DNA from 4 places in the Arthrobacter sp. MYb221 genome. Region 4 is predicted to be linked to each of the others. Evidence: riboswitches for the same ligand, from Rfam matches in the RefSeq annotation. Region 4 holds a riboswitch; each other region holds the start of a gene.
The links. A riboswitch is a leader RNA that binds a small molecule or an ion and turns the genes downstream of it on or off. The one in region 4 is predicted to bind S-adenosylmethionine.

Region 1 (5,325 bases), on a different contig from region 4:
TCAGGCGTTGCTCCGCCCGGTCGATCCCGACGCTGCCGAGAAGTTCGATGGCTTTTTCACGCCACCGGTTCTTGGGCACCGAACGGGTCGGGTGCAGGCGGAACACCTCGATGAGCTGCGAGCCGATGGTCTTCACCGGGTCGAGCGAGGCGCCCGGGTCCTGCGGGACCAGCCCGATACCGGCGCCCCGGATATCGCGCCATTGACGCAAGCTCAGCGCGGTGACCTCGGTGCCGCCAAAGCGGATGCTGCCGGTGGTGCTGGCGTCCTGGGGAAGCAGCCCGATCAGTGCCTTGGTCAGCGTCGATTTCCCCGAACCCGATTCGCCAACGATTGCCACGATCTGCCCGGCCGGGATTTCGAGGTTGATCCCCTGCGCGGCGAGGGTGCCTTGGGCGTACCGCACCGAAAGATCCTCGATGCGCACGACTGGGTTGGTGCCGGTGTCATTGGTAGTCATAATCTGATCCCTTCACAAATTTTGGTCCCCGGTGCCGGTTAGAAGCGGAATGCCTTGTTGATTGCGCGGCCGAGCACGGCGGTGAGCATCACTGCCGCGACGATCACCAGCCCCGGAAGCGTGGTCAGCCACCAGGCGACGGTGAGGTATTGGCGGCCTTCGGAGATCAGCAGCCCCCATTCGGGTGTTGGCGGCGGCGAGCCGAATCCCAGGAAGCCGAGCCCGGAGATCGCCAGGATCGCCGCCCCCAGGTCGACCGCCAGCAGGGCGAGCACCGGGCCGATCACGTGCGGGATGATATGGCGGCGCAGCACGGTGAGGTAGCCGCCACCGCTCATCAGCGCCGCCTGCACGAAATCGCGTGAACGTACGCGCAGCACCTCGGTGCGGACAAGCCGCGCGAAGGCCGCGATCGAGGCGATGCCCACACCGAGTCCCAGCGAGAATGGACCGGGTTCGGTCGCGGTGACCAGGATCAGCGCGATCAGGAAGGCGGGAACCGCCAGCACCACGTCGACGAAGCGCATCGCGACCGAGTCGGCGAAACGGCCGGCGGTGGCGGCGAGCAGGCCCAGCAGGCTGCCCACCACGCTGCCGATCAGGCAGGCCAGTCCGGCGGTCATCAGCGTCTGGCTGGTTCCGTGGACCACCCGGGCATAGACGTCGCGCCCCAGGTGGTCGGTTCCGAAGGGATGGGCCAGCGATGGTTCCGCGAGCTTCTGCTGCGGCACCCCGGTGAGCGGGTCCTGTCCGGAGAACAGCCCCGGCACTACCGCCCAGGCGAGCAGGAGCGCCAGCGGGAGGAGCACCCACCAGTTCCGCAACCAGCCAAGCAGCGTGGTCTTGGGCGTGGCGCCATGCTCCGGTCGGAGCGCGCTGCCAGGGGCCAGCTCCACGGCCGGGGTACCCCGTTCGGTCAAAAGACTCATGATCGTTTCCTTTCCCTAGGCTGCCAGCGCGCGAGGCGAACCGGCGTGGGAGGTGATGATGCGTGGATCAAGCTTCGGATGGATCAGGTCGACGAGCAGATTCACCGCGGTGAAGGCGGCGGCGGTGAGCAGCACCAGTCCCTGCACCAGCGGGATGTCCTGCACCGTGACCGCCTGCAGCACCAGCTGGCCCAGGCCGGCACGGGCAAAAACCGTCTCGGTGATGACGGAACCGGCGAGCAGGGTGCCGATGGTGATGCCCGCGATGGATAGCGCCGCCGGGGCGGCGTTTTTCAGCGTGTGCCGGTAGAAGATCCATTCCTCGCTGGCGCCCTTGGCCCGCAAGACATCGACGAAGGGCTGAGTGTTCACCTCGTGCACGCTCTTGATCAGCACCTGGGCGATGGGTGCGCTGAGGTGGATGGCCAGAACGAGGATCGGCACCGCCAGCGAGAGGAACGAGCCGTCCGGGAACAGCGACATCACCCCGAGCTGCACCGCGAGCACCTGAAGCAGCACCAGTCCGAGCCAGAACACCGGGATGGAAATCATCAGCGGTGGCAGATTCAGCAGGGCGTTGCGGACCCGGGTGCGGCGCGACAGGCTGGCGGCGGCCGTCAACGCGACCGCCAGCACCAGCGCCAGGGCGAAGGCGCTCCCGGCGAGCAGCAGCGTGGAGCCGATGACCTCGCCTATTCGGGTGGACACCGCCGAGCCGGAGGACAGGGAATAGCCCAGGTCTCCGGTCAGCAGCGCACCGAGCTGGGTGAAGTACTGCACGATCAGCGGCTGGTCATAGCCGTAGTAGGCCTTCATCTGCGCGATCGTTGCCGGATCCGCAGACGAGTCTGCGGAGAGGAAGATCGTGACCGGGTCGTTCGGCAGGGCCTGCACCGCGAGGAAGACCGCGGTGTAGGCCAGCAGGATCACCAGCAGTGCCTGACCGATGCGTTGTGCGATGTATCCACCCATGTTGAGTTCCTTTAGCCGTTGCTCTTCCAGGCGCCCTGGAAGATTGGTGCGGTGCCGGAGGTGAAGTCGATGTGCGCGTCCTTGTTGGCGCCGTACACCTGCACTTCGTCCCACAACACGAGGGTCAATGCCTTGTCCAGAACCAGCGCGCGCTGCTCCTCGCCGATGAGCTCCAGATGCTCTTCTTCGGTGGTCGCCGCCTGCTCGCGGGTGAACAATTCGTTCAGTTCCTTGTCGGCGTTCAGCGTCTGGTTATTTGTCGCCGGCGCGTAGACCGGCCCCAGGCCGCCGTAGGCGAACTGGCGGGTTCCGAAGAATTCGATCTGGTCATCGACCATGGCGTTGGTCAAAAATGAATTGTCCGCAGCACGGTTGACCAGCTGCACTCCGATCTCCCGCCATTGCTGTTCGATCAGCTCGAAGGCCGGCTTGATGACCACGGAGTTATTCGAGCTGGCCACCGTGATTTCAAGCTTCTTGCCGTCCTTCTCACGGATCCCGTCCGCACCAACGCTCCAGCCCGCTTCTTCAAGCAAGGCCTTGGACTTCTCCGGGTCATAGCCGAGCTCGGCAGACAGATCCACGAAGCCCGGTGCCTGGTGGTTGAGGATCGACCCTGCGAGCACATAGCTGTCCGAGAGGACCGTGTCCTTCAGCGCCTGGCGGTCGATTCCCACCTGCAACGCCTGGCGCACCTTGGTCTCGGCCAGCTTGCCCGAACCGATTCGAATCGCGGCATGGTTGGTAGTCAGGTCCACGCCTTGGGCGGCGAAGATCTGCCCGCCTCCGGCACTGAGCACCTCTTCGTCAACGGGCTGCAGTCCGCGGACCAAATCGACCTGGCCGGACTGCGCCGCGCCGGCCCGGTGGGCAACTTCTGGCAGGTACTTGACGACCAGTTGTTCAAGGTATGCGTCACCCTGGTTTGCTGCGGTTTCCGGGGCCCAGGCGTAGTCATCGCGGCTGGTGAAGATGACTTCTTCATCTGGCTTTTCGGACTCGAAGACGAACGGTCCGGAACCGACGATCTGCGATATTGCGGTTTGCCCTGCATTGTCCAGTTCCAGTGTGCCCGGGGATACCAGCCCGGCGGTCACCGAGGAGGTGGAGCGCAGGAAGTTCGCATCCGGGCGCTTCAGGGTCACCTTGACCTGGTTCTCGCCGACGACCTCGGAGCTCTTGTAGGCTGAAAAGTCGACGTTCGGTTGAATCTGCGCGGATTTCACGCCTAAGCCCAGCGCGTCCAGATTTTTCTTGACCGCTTCGGCATCCAGGGCCGTGCCGTCCGAGAATGTGACGCCATCACGAATGGTGAAGGTGAATTCGGTCTGTGCCTTATTGGCGGTGAACTCGGAGGCGATCCAGCCTACGAGCTTGCCGGATTCGGTATCAAAATAGGTCAACCGGTCCAGCACCGAGTTCAGCACATTCGCCTTCTCGTAGAAGCGAGCGGCCTGGGTCTGCCAGTTGTTGATCGGGGTTACCTCGGCAAAGGTGAACGTTCCTCCCTCTACCGGGGCGCCTGCTTCCGCGGAAGCTGCCGGCTCGGAGCTCTCCGCGGTGGATGCGCTGTTGCCGCCACAGGCGGTCAGCGAAAGACCTAGAACTGCGAGTAGTGCTGCGGCCTTCAGGCTCAGTGGTGTGTTGCGCATTTTCTGGTGTTCCTCTCGGTAATTTCCCGAGGATTACGCCGAAATCCCGATCCTGCCGCGGTATTGCGGGGCGGGAAGAAGGCAGACTTCTCCCCTGTGCGGACCGTTGCGAAATCTAGCAATCTCCATCGGTCCTGGCCTTAGCACCGCTCCCTGCCGGGATGGTTGCTGCAACGTCAACGAGCCAGGTCTCTCGGTCGCTCTGGATGGTTATCATTCGGTGTCTTTGCCGAACAATTTAAGTCTGCGCGCGCAGGTGCGGTGTGACCAACCATGACGTTATATACGCGTCACGAAGTCATCCCAATACACACTTTGGGGCAAAAACAGGCCCTGAAGCCGGTCACGAAACGTCATAAGTCAGTTCATGACGCTGCTGACTAACAAATTTTGCTATCTGCTGCATAAATTGAATATAATCTCGAATTTCCTAAGGTGGAGACTGCGCCAATAGAAAGCCCCCGACATGAAGGCCTTGAATCTCACCGGCGCGCTATCCCCGCTGAACTTTTCAGTCTGCGGATAGCTATGATGCCGTTTGCCAAGTTGAACATCGCGTCAATATTATAGATTTTCGTACCGTACCAATTGCTCTTTTGAAGCCGCGATTGGGCAACGAGTTGGTTCGCTCCACGTCCCAACATATTCGCGCTCACAGTGGTGCACCTTTGGTGCTGTTCACTGCGTTGAAGTCTAGCTCGGTGAGTAGCTCCCAAGTGCTCTTGCTGTCGTAGACGGCATCCAGATGCACGGTGATTTGGGATGGGAGGAGATAACCGAAACGGCTAAGTCGTTCGAGGTGGGACGAATTAGCGGTGAACCGTGGCGGCTGGCCCGTCTATGACTCATCCGCTGGGGATACCTTGGCCGCCAGTTAGCAGTGAGCGTTTGGCGGCTCACCTCCCCCTGCCTATTGGGGTGACCATCCGACCGCTTCGCCTCCGCAGGGTGTTTTGACCTAGCATCCCTCGACAACTATATTCTCTAGGACCAGTCCGGTTATTCGGTCGTAGCCTTCGAGACAGAGTTGTTCGAGGTTCAGGAAGATGCCTGCCGGTACTGATCCAATCGTCGCGTAGGCGTCGGATGGTGGTTGCGGAGCAAGTTGTGTCGTCGATTTTCTCGTAGGCGGCTCCGAGGACGAGCACCTGGATGAATTTGCTGAAGTCGAGTTCGTCGTTGAAGCGTGTGCGGTGGCATCCCCAAAGGTGCATGCTTTTGCCTTTTAGGGAAGAGGGCGCTGGGTTGACTCCGTAGGGGACTACTTTTCGGGGACCCAACCAAAAGGACAGACCGGACTGGAACGACATGG
Region 2 (5,325 bases), on a different contig from region 4:
GCAGAAATTACAGAACTCACTCAGGAAGAATTTGATGAGCTCAGCGAGCTCAATGATTCGACTCCTTTCGGTTATGTGGATGATGACTCCGCCGGAAGCTTTGGCGCTCTTGACACGCTCTTTAACGCGATGCCTTTTGCTTTCGGAGCCATCGTCGCTCTTTTTGTCCTCATGGCGGCCGCTACCACCTTCTTGCTTGTGCGTAATTTCAAGTCAACCAAGCAATCCGGGGCCAAATACTACTCGCCGCAGTCCGATCCAGGAATACTGCCGGCCAACGCTCACCTGTTGGCGCGGAATAAGAACTTGGAGCAGAAACTCGCAGAGCTAGATGATCTGCTCGCTCGGCGAATCATCACCCGCGAAGAATACGCCGCGACTCGCAGCAAGGCGCTGCTGGGGTGACCTCCCGCTGACGCCATTGACAGCTAGTTACCGAAAAGTAACAATATTGTTGTGTCTGAAAATTCTGCGTCCGAATCATCCCTCCCCGCTCACGAAACAAGTCACCCCTGGCGCCGGTACGTGGCGCTGGGAGACTCCTTTACCGAGGGTATCGGGGACCCCGACCCGCAGAACCCGGGGCGGCACCGCGGCTGGGCAGATCGTCTCGCCCAACAGTTGAGCACCACCGTTCCGGACTTTTCCTACGCAAACTTGGCCATCCGTGGGCGGCTGATCGGCCAGATCATTTCCGAACAAGTGACCCCGGCAATAAATCTCAAACCAGACTTGATCAGCATTTGCGCTGGAGGAAACGATGTCATTCGCCCCGGCGGCGATCCGGACAGAATCGCCGAACAGCTAGAGCGGGCGATTAGCGATCTGAGCAAGACCGGCGCAACAATACTATTGCTCACCGGACCCGATATTCGCGATACGCCTGTCCTTGGCGGCATACGCGGGAAAGTCGCCATATACAACGAAAACGTGCGGGCAATTGCGCAACGTTACGATGCCGTGGTGGGCGACCTCTGGGCCTTGAATGAGCTGCGCCGAACACGCATGTGGGACCCCGACCGGCTGCATTTCTCTCCACTGGGACATCAGCTCATCGCCGCGATGGCCTTGGATGCGTTGAACGTACCCCACGAGCTGTCCTTGAATGCTCAGCTGGACAACGCGCCACGAAGCTGGCGCGAAGCGCGAATCGAAGATCTGCAGTGGGCACGCGAGTACTTTGCGCCATGGGTTTTGCGCCGCATTCGACACCAGTCTTCCGGTGACGGGGTGACGGCCAAACGCCCGGTACCCACCCCGTTCACCCTGCCACCGCCGAATGAGTCATTGGGCGCTGGGGATAGCGCCCCCATGCAGGACTGAGCCCCACAACGCACAATGGAACGCAGTTTGATGCACCGCTTACTGGTGGATCAAACTGCGTTCCTTTTATGTTTGGATACTTAGCTAGGCGAGTTCCTAGTCGTCAAAAACCAGGGCCCGCAAGACCGGATCAAGCTGCTTGGCATCCGTCAGGAAGCCATCGTGGCCAATCGGTGAATCGATGTAATGCACCGGTTTCGGCTTCGGCAACGACGCAGCGAGCAGTTCAGACTGTGCCGGGAAGTACAGCCGATCGCTGCTGACCGCGGCAACCACCACGTTCACCTTAGCCAGACGGGCCAAGGCATCACGTAGCGAATCGTATCCGCGAGCAACGTCGTGGCTCATCAAGGCCTCGGTGATCACCAGATAGCTATTCGCATCGAACCGATGCACCAGCTTGGTCGCTTGGTGATCCAGGTAGCTTTCCACCTGGTAGCGTCCGCGTGCACCTTCCGAGGTATCCAGTGGCTGTTCCCCGGGCTGCGGCTTGCGCGCGAAACGCGTCTCCAGCTCGACTTCGGAGCGGTAGGTGATATGCGCCAGTCGGCGGGCTAGGCCCAAGCCGGCATCCGGGCGCACACCGTTGGCGTAGTAGTCGCCTTGCGCAAAATTTGGATCGAGGCGAATCGCCTCGGTCTGCACCTGCGCAAATGCGATCTGCTCCGCCGTAGCTTGCGCGCTGGAGGCCATGACAACCACGTTCTTGACCCGTTCCGGAAATTCGACTGCCCATTCGAGGGCCCGCGCTCCACCCATGGAACCACCGATGACCGTATGCCAGGTGTGCACCCCGAGCAGGTCGGCCAGGCGTGCCTCAAGGCGCACCGAGTCTTTGATCGTGACGAAGGGGAAACGTGAGCCCCAGGCTTCGCCGTGTTCGTCGAGCGAACCGGGCCCGGTGGATCCATTGCAACCACCAATGATGTTGATGGCCAGGACAAAGTAATTGTCTGTATCAACGGTCAGCCCGGGGCCGACAAAGTCTTCCCACCAGCCCGGGGTCTGCGAATCTCCCTGCGATACGTGAGCATCACCGGTCAGCGCGTGCATAACCAGCACCGCATTTGACCCGTCCGCGTTCAGCTGCCCCCATGATTCATAGGCCAGCTCGATACGCGGCAGGTATCCACCGGTTTCGAAGGTGTACTCCCCCACGGACGCGCGGCGCAAAATGCCGTCCTGTCCGTCGGCGAGGTTCTTCGAGTCGAGAGTCTCTTCGGTAGTCACTATGGATGCCATGCCTAGAGGGTTTCCTGCAATTCCTGGTTAGCAGGCTCTGCGATCGCAGCAAAACCAAGTTGCAAGTCAGCGAGTATGTCCTTGATGTTCTCCAACCCCACGCTCAGCCGAACGAGCCCCGGACGCACGCCGGCCGACAGGCGTTCCGCCTCGGTCAGCTGTGCATGGGTGGTCGAAGCGGGGTGAATCACCAGCGAGCGAACGTCGCCGATATTCGCCACATTTGAATGGAGTTCTAGGGCATCTACGAATGCCTTGCCCGCTTCGGCGCCGCCGGCAACGTCAAAGGCGATGACCGCCCCAACACCGTTTGGCGCATATTTCTGGCCACGCTCAAACCATGGCGAGGAAGGCAACCCGGCATAGGCGACCAGCTCGACTTGCTCATGGCCTTCAAGCCAGGCGGCGACTTCCTTGGCATTCTGCACGTGGCGTTCCACGCGGAGCGACAGGGTTTCCAGCCCTTGGGCAATCAAGAAGGCGTTGAAGGGTGCCACCGATGAGCCCAGGTCGCGCAGCAACTGCACGCGTGCCTTGAGGATGTAGGCGAGGTTTGCGCCGAGAATGCCGTTGACGCCCAGATCTCGGGCGAACACCAAACCGTTGTAGGACTCGTCCGGGGTGTTGAAATCAGGGAAGCGTTCCGGATCCTTGGCGAAGTCGAACTTCCCCGAATCCACGATGACGCCGGCAATGGCGGTGCCGTGCCCGCCGAGATACTTGGTGGCCGAATGGATGACGATGTCCGCGCCCCACTCGATCGGACGGATCAGGTATGGGGTGGCCAAGGTGTTGTCCACCAGCAACGGAACACCGGCTTCGTGGGCAATCTCCGAGATTCCCTCGATGTCCAGGATGTCCTGACGCGGGTTGGAGACCACCTCGCCGAAGAACGCCTTGGTATTTGGCTGCACAGCCTCGCGCCACTGCGCCAGGTTATCCGGATCGGCCACGAAGGTGACCTGGATGCCGAGCTTGCGCAACGTGTGCTTGAACAGGTTCTGCGTTCCGCCATACAGGCTTGGGCTGGCAACGAGGTGGTCGCCGGCCTGGGCCAGGTTCAGGATGGCGAAGGTGGTGGCCGCCTGCCCGGAGGCGAGCAACAGTGCGCCGACACCGCCTTCGAGGTCGGCAATGCGGTTTTCGACGGCTTCCTGGGTTGGATTTCCAATGCGAGTGTAGATCGGCTCCAGCTCCTGCAAGGCGAAGCGCGCGGCCGCGCTCTCTGCGCTGGGGAAGACGAACGAAGACGTCTGATAGATCGGCAAGGCACGCGCTCCGGTAACCGGGTCGGGCTGTTGTCCGGAGTGGATCTGACGCGTCTCAAATGACCAGTTGTTACTCATGGTTTCCTCCATATAGCTTGTTGACTATGGGGGTACACCACTAAAAAACACACCGACAGGAAGCTCCTCGTCGAGGTACTTTCCAGGGGGTAACCCGCGCTTGTCCTAGACACAGTTTGTGCCGAGGGCCAGGTCTTCACCCGGGGCACCCCACCGCGGAGGAGGGTTGCCGCCCAGTAAGCCGGGGCTTGTTACTGGGACTCATGACCTGACACAAGTCTGCCGGACAACCGAAGATCTTGGCAATATGAAGTGGCTCAAAGTGACGCAATCGGTCATATTGCACTTTTATAACGCAATTTATGCAGAGCGTTCGATCGCCAGTTTGCCAGTTAGGGTAGCCTAAGTCGAGACTTGAATCACATAGTGACATGATGGGCACATGATGAGGCTAGATCACGTTACGTACGCATGTGGCCCGGACGGGCTCATGCCAACCGCCGAAAGAATCTCCGAGGCTTTGGGCTTGGAATTCGTCAAGGGAGGCGTGCATCCGCGATTCGGAACTCGCAATGTAATTTTCCCGCTCAAGCATGACCAATACCTAGAAGTAGTTGAAGTTCTGAACCACCCCGCTAGCGACAAGGCACCGTTTGGGCAGGCGGTCCGTGCCCGTTCCGAGCTGGGCGGCGGATGGATGGGATGGTGTGTTTCAGTTGAGGATCTCTCAAGCGCAGAAGAGCGCCTGGGACGCAAATCGGTTCCGGGTAACCGCAAGTTCCCTGACGGCCGCGAACTCACCTGGCAGCAGATTGGCATCAAGGGTCTGATCGCGGACCCGCAGGTTCCATACTTGTTGCGCTGGGACGCCGGCACCGAAGACTTGCACCCTTCCCGTGCGCTGGATCCCGCTGGCCAGATCCAGAGCATTGCCATTGCCGGTTCACGCGACCGAGTCCTTGATTGGCTGGGGCAGCCAGAAAACGTGAATCTCGGTGCGGTGAGCATGGAGTATGAAGCACCCAACGGGACCCCGGGCATCTTGTCTGTAACTTTCGAAACCGATAACGGTACCGTGGTGCTGTAAGACAAGGTACGCACGAAGGTAGGTGGGGGCAATGGCGCCCCCACCTACTCTTCTTTAATGCCAGTTGTGCGCTCAAACTGGCAAGGCTCTGCTCTGCCTATAGCCGCTTGCCCAAAACCACAATGTCTTGGGTTTCGTAGCCTTGCTGCTCGTAGAATCGAATGACCTGCGAGTTCTCGGAGCGAACCATCAGCTGCACCTTGGGCACCGAACGTCGGCGCAACCAATCGGTGGCCGCGCCAACGATCTGTTGGCCCAGTCCTTGGCCCTGGCTCTCGGGACGGACCGCAACGTAGTACAGCCACCCGCGGTGACCATCAAAACCAACCATCGCGGAGGCAAGCAGCGCTCCGTCGCGGTGCCCCACAAGAATTGTGGATGACTCGT
Region 3 (5,325 bases), on a different contig from region 4:
GGATAACAAGGAACGCTTCGCGGCCTTCGGCTCCACCAGCGAGCTATTCCTGCCCGATGGCGATGCGCCGCACGTTGGCAGCATCTTCAAGAACCCGGATCTTGCCCAGACCTACCGGTTGCTGGCGAAGCAGGGCCCCTCGGCGTTCTACCAGGGCGAGATGGCCGAAGAAATATCGCAGACGGTGCAGGCTCCGCCCACGGCCGCGGACACCGAGCTCCCGGTTCCGGCCGGCTATGTGAGCACCGCCGATCTCGCGGACTACAAGGTCGTGGAGCAGCAGCCAACCCAGGTCAGCTACCGCGGCCTCGATGTTTTCGGCATGGCGCCATCCTCCAGCGGCGGAACCACCATCGGTGAATCGCTGAATATTCTCGGCGAGTTCGACCTCGCCGGCATGGAACGGCCCACCGCGCTTCACCACTACTTCGAGGCGACAGCACTGGCCTATGCCGACCGCGGCAAGTTTGTCGGCGATCCGGCCTTTGTGGATGTTCCCACCGAAATCCTGACCGACAAGCTCTTCGGCGTCGACCGGGCGTGCGCGGTAAACCCCGAACAGGCCGCGGTGAAGCCGGTAGCTCCGGGCAACATCGAGGGCTATGACGGAGTGTGCCCGGCGGCAACCAGCGAACCGGTGGTTGAGCAGGATACCGAGAACATCTCCACCACCCACCTGTCGGTGGTGGACCGCTGGGGCAACGTCGTCTCCTACACCCTGACCATCGAGCAGACCGGAGGTTCGGGCATCGTGGTGCCCGAGCGCGGCTTCCTGTTGAACAACGAGCTGACCGATTTCTCCACGGTGTACGATCCCGCCGACCCGAACCGGATCGAGCCGGGCAAGCGTCCGCGCTCCTCGATGGCGCCCACGATCGTGCTGCGCGATGGCGAACCGATGCTCGCCATCGGCTCACCCGGCGGCTCCACCATCATCACCACGGTGCTGCAAACCCTGGTGAACCGCATTGACCTGGGCATGGATCTGAGCGAAGCCATCGCGGCCCCCCGCGCCTCGCAGCGCAATACCGCGGCGGTGACGGCGGAGCCCGAATTCATCGAGGCCTACGGGCCGGTCCTTGAGGCTTTCGGGCACAAGCTCACCGCCGCCGGTGATTCCTTCACCCCGCAGGCTGAGATCGGCGCGGTGGAGGCGGTGGAAATCGCCGCAGACGGGACCTTGATCGCCGCTGCCGAGCCAACGCGTCGCGGCGGCGGTTCGGCCATGGTGGTGACCCCGGCCAAATAGCCATTAAAACCAGCAGGTCCCCGCGGAATTCAACATTTCGCGGGGACTCGCTGGTTCTGCGCTATTGCTTGATCTACAAGGACCTAGGCCTTGGTGGCCAATCGGTTGGAGATCTTGTACTGGGCTGCGCGGTGGGTGTCCTTCACGCGGTCCCCGGCGCCGAACAGCTTGTGGCGCAGCGAGCCCTCGGTGTATTCGGTCTTGTAGACCCCGCGGGCCTGGAGTTCTGGCACCACGTATTCCACGACATCCTCGAAGGTGCCTGGAGTGACCGCATAGGCGAGGTTGAAGCCATCTACGTCGGTGTAGTCCACCCAGTCGATGAGTTTCTCGGCTACCTCGGCACCCGAACCGACGGAGACCGGGCCGAATCCGCCCACGCCGATCCATTCGGCCAACTGGCGGATGGTCCATGGCTTTCCGTCATCCCCGCTGGCCTTCTTGAAGGTTTCCACCGAGGACTGGATGGCGTTGGACTTCACGTCGTCGCCGATGACATCGTCTGGTCCGTAGACGGACATGTCGATGCCGGTCCAACCGGAAAGCAATGCCAGCGCGCCGTCGATATCCACGTAGGAACTGTAGTCCTCGAACTTGGCCTGGGCCAGCTCAGAGCTTTCACCGGTGATGATGGTCTGCATGGCGAAGATCTTGATGTCGTGGCGGTCGCGTCCGGCGGCTTCGGCAGCGTCGCGAATTTTGGCGACCGCTTCCTTGAGCAAATCTCGCGTTGGGCAATTCACGAAGATCGCTTCGGCGTTCGACGCGGCGAATTCGGTCCCGCGCTTGGAGGCGCCGGCCTGGTAAATCACCGGGGTACGCTGGGTGGAAGGCTCGGTAATCGCGATGCCTGGAACCTTGAAGTACTTGCCCTCGTGATTGATCGGGTGCACTTTGGAATGGTCGGTGTAGACGCCGGATTCCTTGTTGTTCTGCACCGCGTCCTCTTCCCACGAACCTTCGAGCAGCTTGTAGACCACTTCGAGGTACTCATCGGCGTGGTTGTAGCGCTCGTCGTGCTCCATCTGGTCTTCCTGGCCCATATTTCGGGCCGCCGACGGCAGGTAGCCGGTGACCACATTCCAGCCGACACGGCCATTGGTCAGGTGGTCCAGGGTGGCCAGGCGGCGCGCGAAGGCATAAGGGTGCTCATAGGCGGTGCCGGCGGTGACGCCGAAGCCGAGGTTCTCGGTGACCGCGGCCATCGCGGAGACGAGCATCATCGGGTCATTAACCGGCGCCTGGGCTCCGCTGCGCAGCGGAGTCTCGTTGGTGCCCTTGTAGACGTCGTAGGTGCCCAGCACGTCGGCGAGGAACAGCCCGTCGAATTTGCCCTTTTCCAGCACCTTGGCCAGGTGGGTCCAGTAGCCAAGGGTGTTGTAGGTCGACGCCTTGTCATCCGGGTGGCGCCAGAGGCCCGGCGACTGGTGCACCACGCAGTTCATATCGAAGGCGTTAAAAAGGATTTCGCGCTTGTTCTCGCTCATTGGTGTGCCCCTATCCATAGAAGAAATCTGGTAAGTCTAAAAATCTGTGTTCGAGGAGTGTTGCCTAGCTGCCGGCGAACCGGTTTGCTCCGGTTACCGTGCCGGTGACGGACAGCCGTTGGGGCTGCACGCCGTTGATCTCGTAGTCCCCCACGATGCGCGCCTTGTAGATCGCCGGATTGTGCGTCGCGATGGTTCGGGCGTTGCGCCAGTGGCGGTCCATATTGCAGCTATTGCGGGTGGAAGATGCACCCAGCGCGTCGAAGAGCTTGCTGGTCGCACCGATGACCAGCGGCTGCACGATCGTCTGGGCACGGTTTGCCGCCAGTTCGCACACGGCAAAGCGCTCCTCGGCGTTCAGGTTCGCGTCGGCCATGGCCGACTCGACCTCCAGCACCGCGCCCATGACCACGGACTCCGCGGCGAAGATTTCGGCGGAAACCTCCCCGACGAGCTGCAAGACCTGCGGTTCGCGGTGCACCGGAACTCCGGTGCCGGTGCTGAAACTGCGGGTACGCGCCTGCACGGAGGAGCGCAGGTCGTTCAGTGCCGCCCGTCCGATTCCGGCCTGTACCGCCATGAGCACGAGTTGGAAGATCGCGGCTTCCGGATCCGTGGGATCCTCCGGCATGAAGGTGTCCACCGGAACTTCGTGGAATTCGGTGCTGCCGGTACCGGTGAGCTGTTGGCCGAAACCATCCCAGTCATCGAGGATTTTCACGCCGCTGTGCTGGGTGGAAACTACCGCGATCTGGCGCCCTGGGAGCTGTGGGTGCGCCACCGCTACGGTGGTCCAGTCGGCGAAGATGGTGCCGGTGCAATAGAACTTCCGCCCATTGACCAGCCAGCGCGACCCCTCCTCGGTGACCTTGGTGTTGAGCAACCCGAGGGCGTTGCCGCCTTCCTCGGTGTAGGCGTTGCCCACGATCTGCCCGGAGCTGATTCGGGCAACCCATTTGCTACGGAGCTGCGCATCTTTCAGTCGCACCGCATTTTCCACGAAGGCAATATGCGCGCGCCATAGCTGAGCCACATGCGAGTCGGCCTCGGCTAATTCGATGAGCAACCGGAAGACATCGCTCAAGCGCGCCCCATGGCCGCCGTCGGCAACCGGCAGGCGCAGCGCACCGAAGCGCTCACGGTTCAGCAAGCCAACCTGTTCGAAAGGCAGGATCCGCTGCCGGTCGCGTTCCCTTGCACCGGCGGCGATCTGTGCGAACACCGGACGGAAAATGCCGGCAAGCCGTTCATACTGCTCGTCAGCGCCGGGGCCCGGGGTGATTTTCAGCAGCTGCCGGGTAGGAAGTTCCTGTGGAAGGTCGTCAAGCTCCACCGCGCTACCCGCAATAGACGGGTCGCTGAGCGCATTAAAGTCGCCAGCGGGATCGCCAAATGACATCGAAAGTCCTCAATTCTTTCCATCGGTCCTGGCTGTAGCACCGTCCCGCGCCAATATTTAGGTGGGTGGTTGCTGCGACGTCGACGAGCCAGATCTCTCGGTCGCTCTGGATGGTTCGTAATCATTTGTAGCCTGAGGTCTACTTCGTCCTCAACCCGGTTAGTCACATTTCGTCGTGCACGGATGGAGATTGAAATGCATCAAGGACAGCACTTGCCTAACGCGGCCGAACACAATGCCTAGCGTTTAGCGATTTTTCGGCCAAATACGCGATTAGTGAAATAAAAATCGAAACATCACGATGATGTGACGCATCTATCGAATATTTATCATGTTACGAAAGATTTGCATTGAAATCGTTCGAAGGCCTGTAATAGTCGTGTAACCATCCCGAGCGGCTAAGAGATCTGGCTCTGTGACGCCGCAGCAACCACCACCCACGGTTAATAAACCAAACGGTGACCGGTGCTACCGCCAGGAACGATGGAGATGATCATGGCTTTCATTTCGCCTTGCCCGCAACGGCTCGCTATGCGACATTGCACTTTCTTGGCGTTCCCATAAAGTACCGCGCACCCACACGCTCAGTGCGCCTTCCGCTGACTCGAAATTAATCGCCCTAAACTTTTCAAGGACCGCAATGACCACCACCGAATTGGCCAGTACAAATCAGCCCTCCAGCGCCGAGGCACGCCAGGAGTTCTGGGACGAGGCGGCGAACCTGCTTGACTGGGACACCCCATGGCACACCACCAGCCAGATCATCCCGGCAGACGCACAAGCCAAGCGCGGCCCGCAGATCTCCTGGTACCTGGGGGGCAAGCTCAACGCCGCGGTGAATTGCGCCGACCGCCATGTGGCAGCCGGCAACGGTGAAAAGGTCGCCCTCTACTTCGAGGGCGAGCCAGGTGACCGCATCGCGGTGACCTATCGGAACCTCCAGGAGCGCGTCAGCCAGGCGGCGAACGCCCTGCAGGAGCTCGGCGTGGCCAAGGGCGACCGCGTGGTCATCTACCTGCCGGTGCTTATCGAAACCATCGTCATCACCCTGGCCTGTGCACGCATCGGGGCGATCCATTCGCTGGTCTTCGGCGGCTTCTCCGCGGAGGCGTTGAAGTTCCGGGTGGAAGACACCAAGGCCAAGCTGCTGGTCACCACCGACGGCCAGTTCCGCCGCGGCACCTCGGTTC
Region 4 (5,325 bases):
AAGTTGCCGCGATGCAGAACTTTCAGAAATACGCTGAGGATCCTCTTCGGGAGGGGAGCAGCCCAGCCCCTATCCCGAGCTGGACTTCATCGAACCGATCATCGCGGTCGTGGCAGACGAGCGCCAGCGCTACAGGCTCGAACAAGAGCTTTCAAGCATCGAGGTCAGCTGGGAGACCCGCGGAGTTTTCGACTGCGGCGAGCATCGGATTGCCGCTGGAGATGTCCTCTACCTCGCGCATTCATTTCTGGCACCATATGCCACGGATTCTGCAGGGAACATGCGCTACGGAATCATGCAATCGCCGAGTCCGAGCGCCGCCTACTATCGGAAGGACACCGCGGACCGCGAGTTACCAGTGCTTTATCTGCAGCGAGTTGTTGTGGGCGAGGTGCATCCAGGGGGTACCGGCGAGCTGCTCGGTGATTGTTGCGCTACACGCAGCAGGCCCGGCGCTCAAGATGAGGGCTGGGCCTGCCCGCTCTGTGGATGCTACTTCGAGGCGCCGATGGCCCAAACCCGCGGCAGCTCGGTGCCGTTGACCGCCAGATCGCCGATCAGCCGGGCCTTGAACACCCACGGGTTGTGGTTGCCGGCGGTGCGGGCATTGCGCCAGTGCCGATCCAGATTCTTCGAAACGCTGGTAGCCGAAGCGGCCAGCGCGTCGAAGGCGTGGGTGATCGCGTTGAGCACCAGCGGGGTGAGCACCACCTGGGCCTGCGCACTGGCCAGCTCGGCCGCATCATTGGCCGCCTCGTCTTCCTCCGCCGTCGCCTCGCCCTCGTGCAGCGCCAGCGCGGTTTCATAGGCTCCCTGCAGGGACTGCGACACGCGTTCCACGGTTCCGGCCGCCGCGAACGCAGCCGCCGACACCTCGCCGATGACCTGCAGCAGCTGCGGATCCTCGGCGGCCACGTTGGCGGCGCCGTGGCTGAAGGTGCGCTTGCGGGCCTTCAGCTCGGCGGCGAAGTCGCGTTCGGCGGCCTTGGCGGACCCGGCCAGCACCACCAGCAGCACCTGCTGGTAGAAGGCGGTCTGGTACTTGAAGCGGGTGTCGAAGTCGATCAGGTCCTCCTCGGCGACGACCGCGTCGGTGAAGGTGGAGGTTCCGGTGCCGGTGGTGCGCTGTCCGAAGCCGTCCCAGTCATCGGCCAGCACCACGCCGGGCTGGTGCCGGTTGACCGCGGCGATCACGCGCTTGCCGGTATCGGTGCGCTCGGCGTAGGTATCCAGCCAGTCGGCGAAGATCGAGCCGGTGGAATAGTACTTGGTGCCGTTGACCAGGAACCCTCCCTCGCCATCCGGGGTGACCTTGGTGATCACCTCGCCCACCTTCACGGTGCCGATCTCGGTCCAGGAGTTCCCCACCAGCTCCCCGGCGGCAAAGCGGGCCAGCCACTTGTCGCGCCCCGGCCCCGGGGCGGCTACCAGGCGGTCTTCGACGAAAGCGAAGTGGGCGCGCAAGGCCTGGGCGATGCTGGAGTCCGCGGCGGCCAAGTCCACGAGCAATTCGAAGAGCTCGGCCAAGGTGGCCCCTGCCCCGCCGTGGGAGACCGGGACGCGCAATGCGCCGAAGCCGGCGGCGGCCAGCTCGGCCACCTGCTGGTGCGGCAGTTCTCCGCTGCGGTCGCGTTCGGCGGCGCCGGCGGCGATCTTTTCAAAGTGCGGGGCGAAGCGGGTTTTCAATTCAGCCAGGCGGTTGGCGGTGGCAAGTACGGTCATCAGTTCGGTCCAATCCGTGGGTGCGGTTGAGGTTTAGGTGTAGAGCGAGAGCGGCTGGGTTTCCCCGCGCAGGAAGTACGCGCCGACCTCGATTTTCTTGTAGTCCACCGGGTCGTGCAGCGAGTGGGTGCGCACATTGCGCCAGAACAGATCCAGGCCCACATCATTCTGCGTAGAGGAGGAACCGGTGACCTCGAAGATGCGGTTGGCGACCTCCACGCCGATCTCGGTGGAGACCACCTTGGCCTCGGCGATTTCCACCGCCAGCGCCGCGCGTTCAGGCTGGGTGACGTTCCCCGCCTTGGCCAGCAGCGCATCGAATTTGCGGCCGAGCTTCTCGGCCAGCGCGGCCACCGCGGCGGTGCGCGCCTTCAGCTCGCCCACGGTGCGCTGGAAGACGACGTCCTGGGAGTAGGTCTCCGCCGCCGAGAGGAACCAGGCGTTCTTGCGGCCCAGCAATATCTGCTTGCCGCGGGCCAACGCGCCCTCGGCGATGCCCAGGTAGAAGTTCGCGAAGGCCAGCTGGATCCCGGGGGTGAGCAGGGTGGACACCGGCTCGTCGGTCACCGCCCCGAGCAGATCGGCGGCCTCGATGCGCACGTTGTGGTACTTCAACGAGTTCGAGGCGCTCAAGCGCTGGCCCAGGTAATCCCAGTCATCGACGATTTCCAGCCCTTCCCGGTCGCGCGGGAGGACGAAGGCCAACACTTCGCCGTGGCGCGGGCCTCCGGAGACCTCGGCGTTGACGACGATCACCTCGCCGACTCCGGAGCCGGTGGAGAAACGCTTGAAACCGTTCAGCCGGAAGCCATCGTCCTCCGCGGTGAGCGTCAGCTGCGGGTCCACCGGATTCACCGAATCGCCCCAGAGCCAGCCTCCGGCCACGGTCCGCTGCCACCACGCGGCCTGGGCTTCGGCCGGAGCGTAGAAGGCGATGCCGGACTGGTTGATGTAGTGGTAGGCCAGCAGCTGGGAGATGGACCCGTCGGCCGCGGCCAGGATGCGGATGGTTTCAAAAGCGGTGGCCCAGTGCGCTCCGGCTCCCCCGAATTCGGCCGGAACCAGCAGGTTCAGCAGCCCGGCCTCGCGCAGCAGCTGCACCTCGGCGAAGGGCTGCTCGTTTTTGCGGTCGCGCTCCAGCGCATCGGCGGCCAGGGTGGCCGCGACCCGGCCGGCGATCTCGCGCCAGTGGGCGAGCTCGGCCTCATCTGCGCTCCCGGTGTAGGGAACGCGGGGCAGTTGCGTGCTCAGTACGGTCATTTTCGTTCTCCCTTAGAGTCTTGCTCCGAAGGAAGCAGAAAGTTGCTTTCTGCTGATCCATCGAACCTGGCGTTAGCACTAGCTGCGGAAGGCAGGCTTGCTGCGGCGTCGTCGAGCCAGGTCTCTCAGCCGCTCTGGATGGTTGGTACTTCGAGTCAAGCAGTTGAAGTACGAGCGAACGAGAATGCAGTCATAAGAGGCAATATGACGCTCAGAAGGGAGTCAGGATTGTTGGGTCGGGGAGAAAAATGTCGACTATTGCCTGGCACATTACAGAATAATTCGTAAAACTAGGCCAGGGTCCAGGGCGTGGAGCATCCACCAGAAAGCCGTTGTACCGCCTTTGCGCACAGTCCTGCGGTCCAGTCCTTTCGCTCTCGGGCCAACGCAAGAAGCGCAGGGGAGGTTGCGGCGGATTGCCGCCAACTGTCACCCCTGCGCACGATGCTCTGGATACGCCTGCTACGGCGCACCCCTGGACCTACTGCGTTCCGACGCCAATGACGTCGAGGTCTCGGCCGATCACCAGCTTCCCGTCGAAATCCTCGGCGCAACGCGCCCAAACCTCGTCGGGGCGGTTCCCGGGCACCAGATGCGAGAGCACCAAGGTTCCGACGTTTGCCGCCTGAGCTACCTTCCCCACGTCCTCAATCAAGGTGTGCGCCTGTATCAGATGCTGGTATAGGCCTTCTTGCGCGTCGCTGCGCGGCTGCGGGAACAGCGACTCGGGCCATGTCTTGTCGAGTACCTCGTGCACCAGGACATCGGCTCCCTGCGCCAGGGTCGTGATGTTGGGCGTCAAACCGGTGTCCCCGGAAAAGACGACGGATCCTTCTTCGGTTTCGAATCGATAGGCCAGAGCCGGGAATACCGGTGCGTGGTTGACCAGGATGGCCGAGACCTTAATGCGGTCGTCCTCGAAGAAGTCGAAAGGCTCCATGGCCGGGCAGGGATCCGAGTTGGGGTTCTTCATATACTCCTTGGGAACAGGCACATCGAACGCTTCCCAGAGCTCGTCCGGTCGCGGTTTTCGATTGTCGAAAAGGCGATCGTTGAAATCCGTGGCGAAGGCTTGGACCAGCAGGTCCGTCATCTGCTTGGTCCCAGGGGTGGGATTGCGCGGATTGACGGGTTTGGGCGCCTTGCCTCCGCCGAATAGTTCGGGCAGTTCCCCGCGATTTCCCGGTCCCCAAATCGGCACTTTCTTCTCCACATGCTGTAACCCGTTGAAGATGCCTTCACTGAGGATGTTATTCAGATCTGCGACATGGTCCGAATGCAAGTGGGTCAGGAAGATGCCGCCGAGCGCATCCAGCGGACCGTCCATATCTGTTTCATAGTTGATCCCCAGCCGGGCTTTGCGCAACTGGCCCATAACTCCATGGCCGGCATCGATGATGTAGTAGCGGTCCCCCACCACCAGCGCGGTGGAGATTCCCTCGCGGGACCCGCCGGGCCAATAGGGAGGGCCGCCGGAAGTGCCCAGCAGCACCAGCCGGGTGTTGCTGCTGCCAGCTGGCGCCGGGCCGAATTCCCGTCTTGCTGGATCAGTCGCGCGCGCCGGGCCAGCCATGGCTCCCAGCCCGGCCGCAGCTGCGCCGAGCCCCAAACTGGCAAGCATCGCACGCCTGCCGATTCCGGCGGCCGCGGCCCGCCCGAGGATCTCGCACATGTGTTTCCTTTCATTGAGTTCTTATAGGTAACGAGGGTTTCCCGCACCGCCCGGCATCCCGCCCGCTGGCTGGGTGGAATTAGCGACCGCGCTTCAGGTAGGCGTTAACGTCATCGCTGTTGAATAGATCGGGAACCGTCCAGCCGTCCAGGTTGTACTCCCCCATGCACTGCTCGACCATGCCGTTCATCAGCGAGGTGGCGCCGGAATTCTTGGCATGCATGAGCATTTCGATGCGCACGTTCTCGTGGTTTCCCGAATAGTTCCGCTCGTAGAGTTCGTGCCGTCCGCCGAATTCGGAACCGATAGCATCCCAGAGCAATTTCATGAGCTTGACCCGGTCAACGGCCTGCACTCCGTTGGAACCGCGGACGTACTTGTCCAGATACGGGCGGATCTCCAGATTCTGGAAATCCAGCGCGCCGCTGGGCAGGTAGATCAGGCCCGAGGCCACATCCTGCTCGATGATTTCCTTGATCCGGCCGTAGCCCTGGGCCATGAACATGCGGTAGGCCAGCCCGTAGTCCATCTTCGGCAGCACCGAGCCATTAGGGCCCTGGTCCGGGTTGAGCATCATGCCGTCGACCAGGCCCCAGAACAGGTTGCGCCAGCCGATGACTTCTCCGGCCCTTGCCTGCACCCCGCGGAAGTCCTGGGTTCCGGTGATTTCC

Region 1: linked by a shared signal. The riboswitch ahead of CQ015_RS08545 (ABC transporter substrate-binding protein) and the one ahead of CQ015_RS09195 (acyl-CoA dehydrogenase family protein) in region 4 are both predicted to bind S-adenosylmethionine.
Region 2: linked by a shared signal. The riboswitch ahead of CQ015_RS03970 (bifunctional o-acetylhomoserine/o-acetylserine sulfhydrylase) and the one ahead of CQ015_RS09195 (acyl-CoA dehydrogenase family protein) in region 4 are both predicted to bind S-adenosylmethionine.
Region 3: linked by a shared signal. The riboswitch ahead of CQ015_RS08495 (acyl-CoA dehydrogenase) and the one ahead of CQ015_RS09195 (acyl-CoA dehydrogenase family protein) in region 4 are both predicted to bind S-adenosylmethionine.

The regions. Positions count from the first base shown of each region.
Region 1 is NZ_PCPW01000005.1:198,423-203,747, reverse strand. Features, by position in the region: gene CQ015_RS08560 (ABC transporter ATP-binding protein) at 1-460, opposite strand, end outside; gene CQ015_RS08555 (ABC transporter permease) at 499-1,389, opposite strand; gene CQ015_RS08550 (ABC transporter permease) at 1,405-2,361, opposite strand; gene CQ015_RS08545 (ABC transporter substrate-binding protein) at 2,373-4,013, opposite strand; SAM riboswitch class I at 4,136-4,226, opposite strand; partial or broken gene CQ015_RS19330 (IS5/IS1182 family transposase) at 4,540-5,297, opposite strand; partial or broken gene CQ015_RS19325 (IS982 family transposase) at 5,243-5,325, shown strand, end outside.
Region 2 is NZ_PCPW01000002.1:327,476-332,800, forward strand. Features, by position in the region: gene CQ015_RS03955 (hypothetical protein) at 1-405, shown strand, start outside; gene CQ015_RS03960 (SGNH/GDSL hydrolase family protein) at 457-1,323, shown strand; gene CQ015_RS03965 (homoserine O-acetyltransferase) at 1,420-2,565, opposite strand; gene CQ015_RS03970 (bifunctional o-acetylhomoserine/o-acetylserine sulfhydrylase) at 2,568-3,911, opposite strand; SAM riboswitch class IV at 4,003-4,120, opposite strand; gene CQ015_RS03975 (VOC family protein) at 4,294-4,938, shown strand; gene CQ015_RS03980 (GNAT family acetyltransferase) at 5,036-5,325, opposite strand, start outside.
Region 3 is NZ_PCPW01000005.1:183,289-188,613, reverse strand. Features, by position in the region: gene ggt (gamma-glutamyltransferase) at 1-1,249, shown strand, start outside; gene CQ015_RS08500 (LLM class flavin-dependent oxidoreductase) at 1,333-2,736, opposite strand; gene CQ015_RS08495 (acyl-CoA dehydrogenase) at 2,801-4,135, opposite strand; SAM riboswitch class I at 4,152-4,252, opposite strand; SAM riboswitch class I at 4,518-4,625, shown strand; gene acs (acetate--CoA ligase) at 4,776-5,325, shown strand, end outside.
Region 4 is NZ_PCPW01000006.1:82,785-88,109, forward strand. Features, by position in the region: gene CQ015_RS09190 (acyl-CoA dehydrogenase family protein) at 493-1,722, opposite strand; gene CQ015_RS09195 (acyl-CoA dehydrogenase family protein) at 1,756-2,982, opposite strand; SAM riboswitch class I at 3,037-3,127, opposite strand; gene CQ015_RS09200 (MBL fold metallo-hydrolase) at 3,464-4,654, opposite strand; gene CQ015_RS09205 (4-hydroxyphenylacetate 3-hydroxylase family protein) at 4,734-5,325, opposite strand, start outside.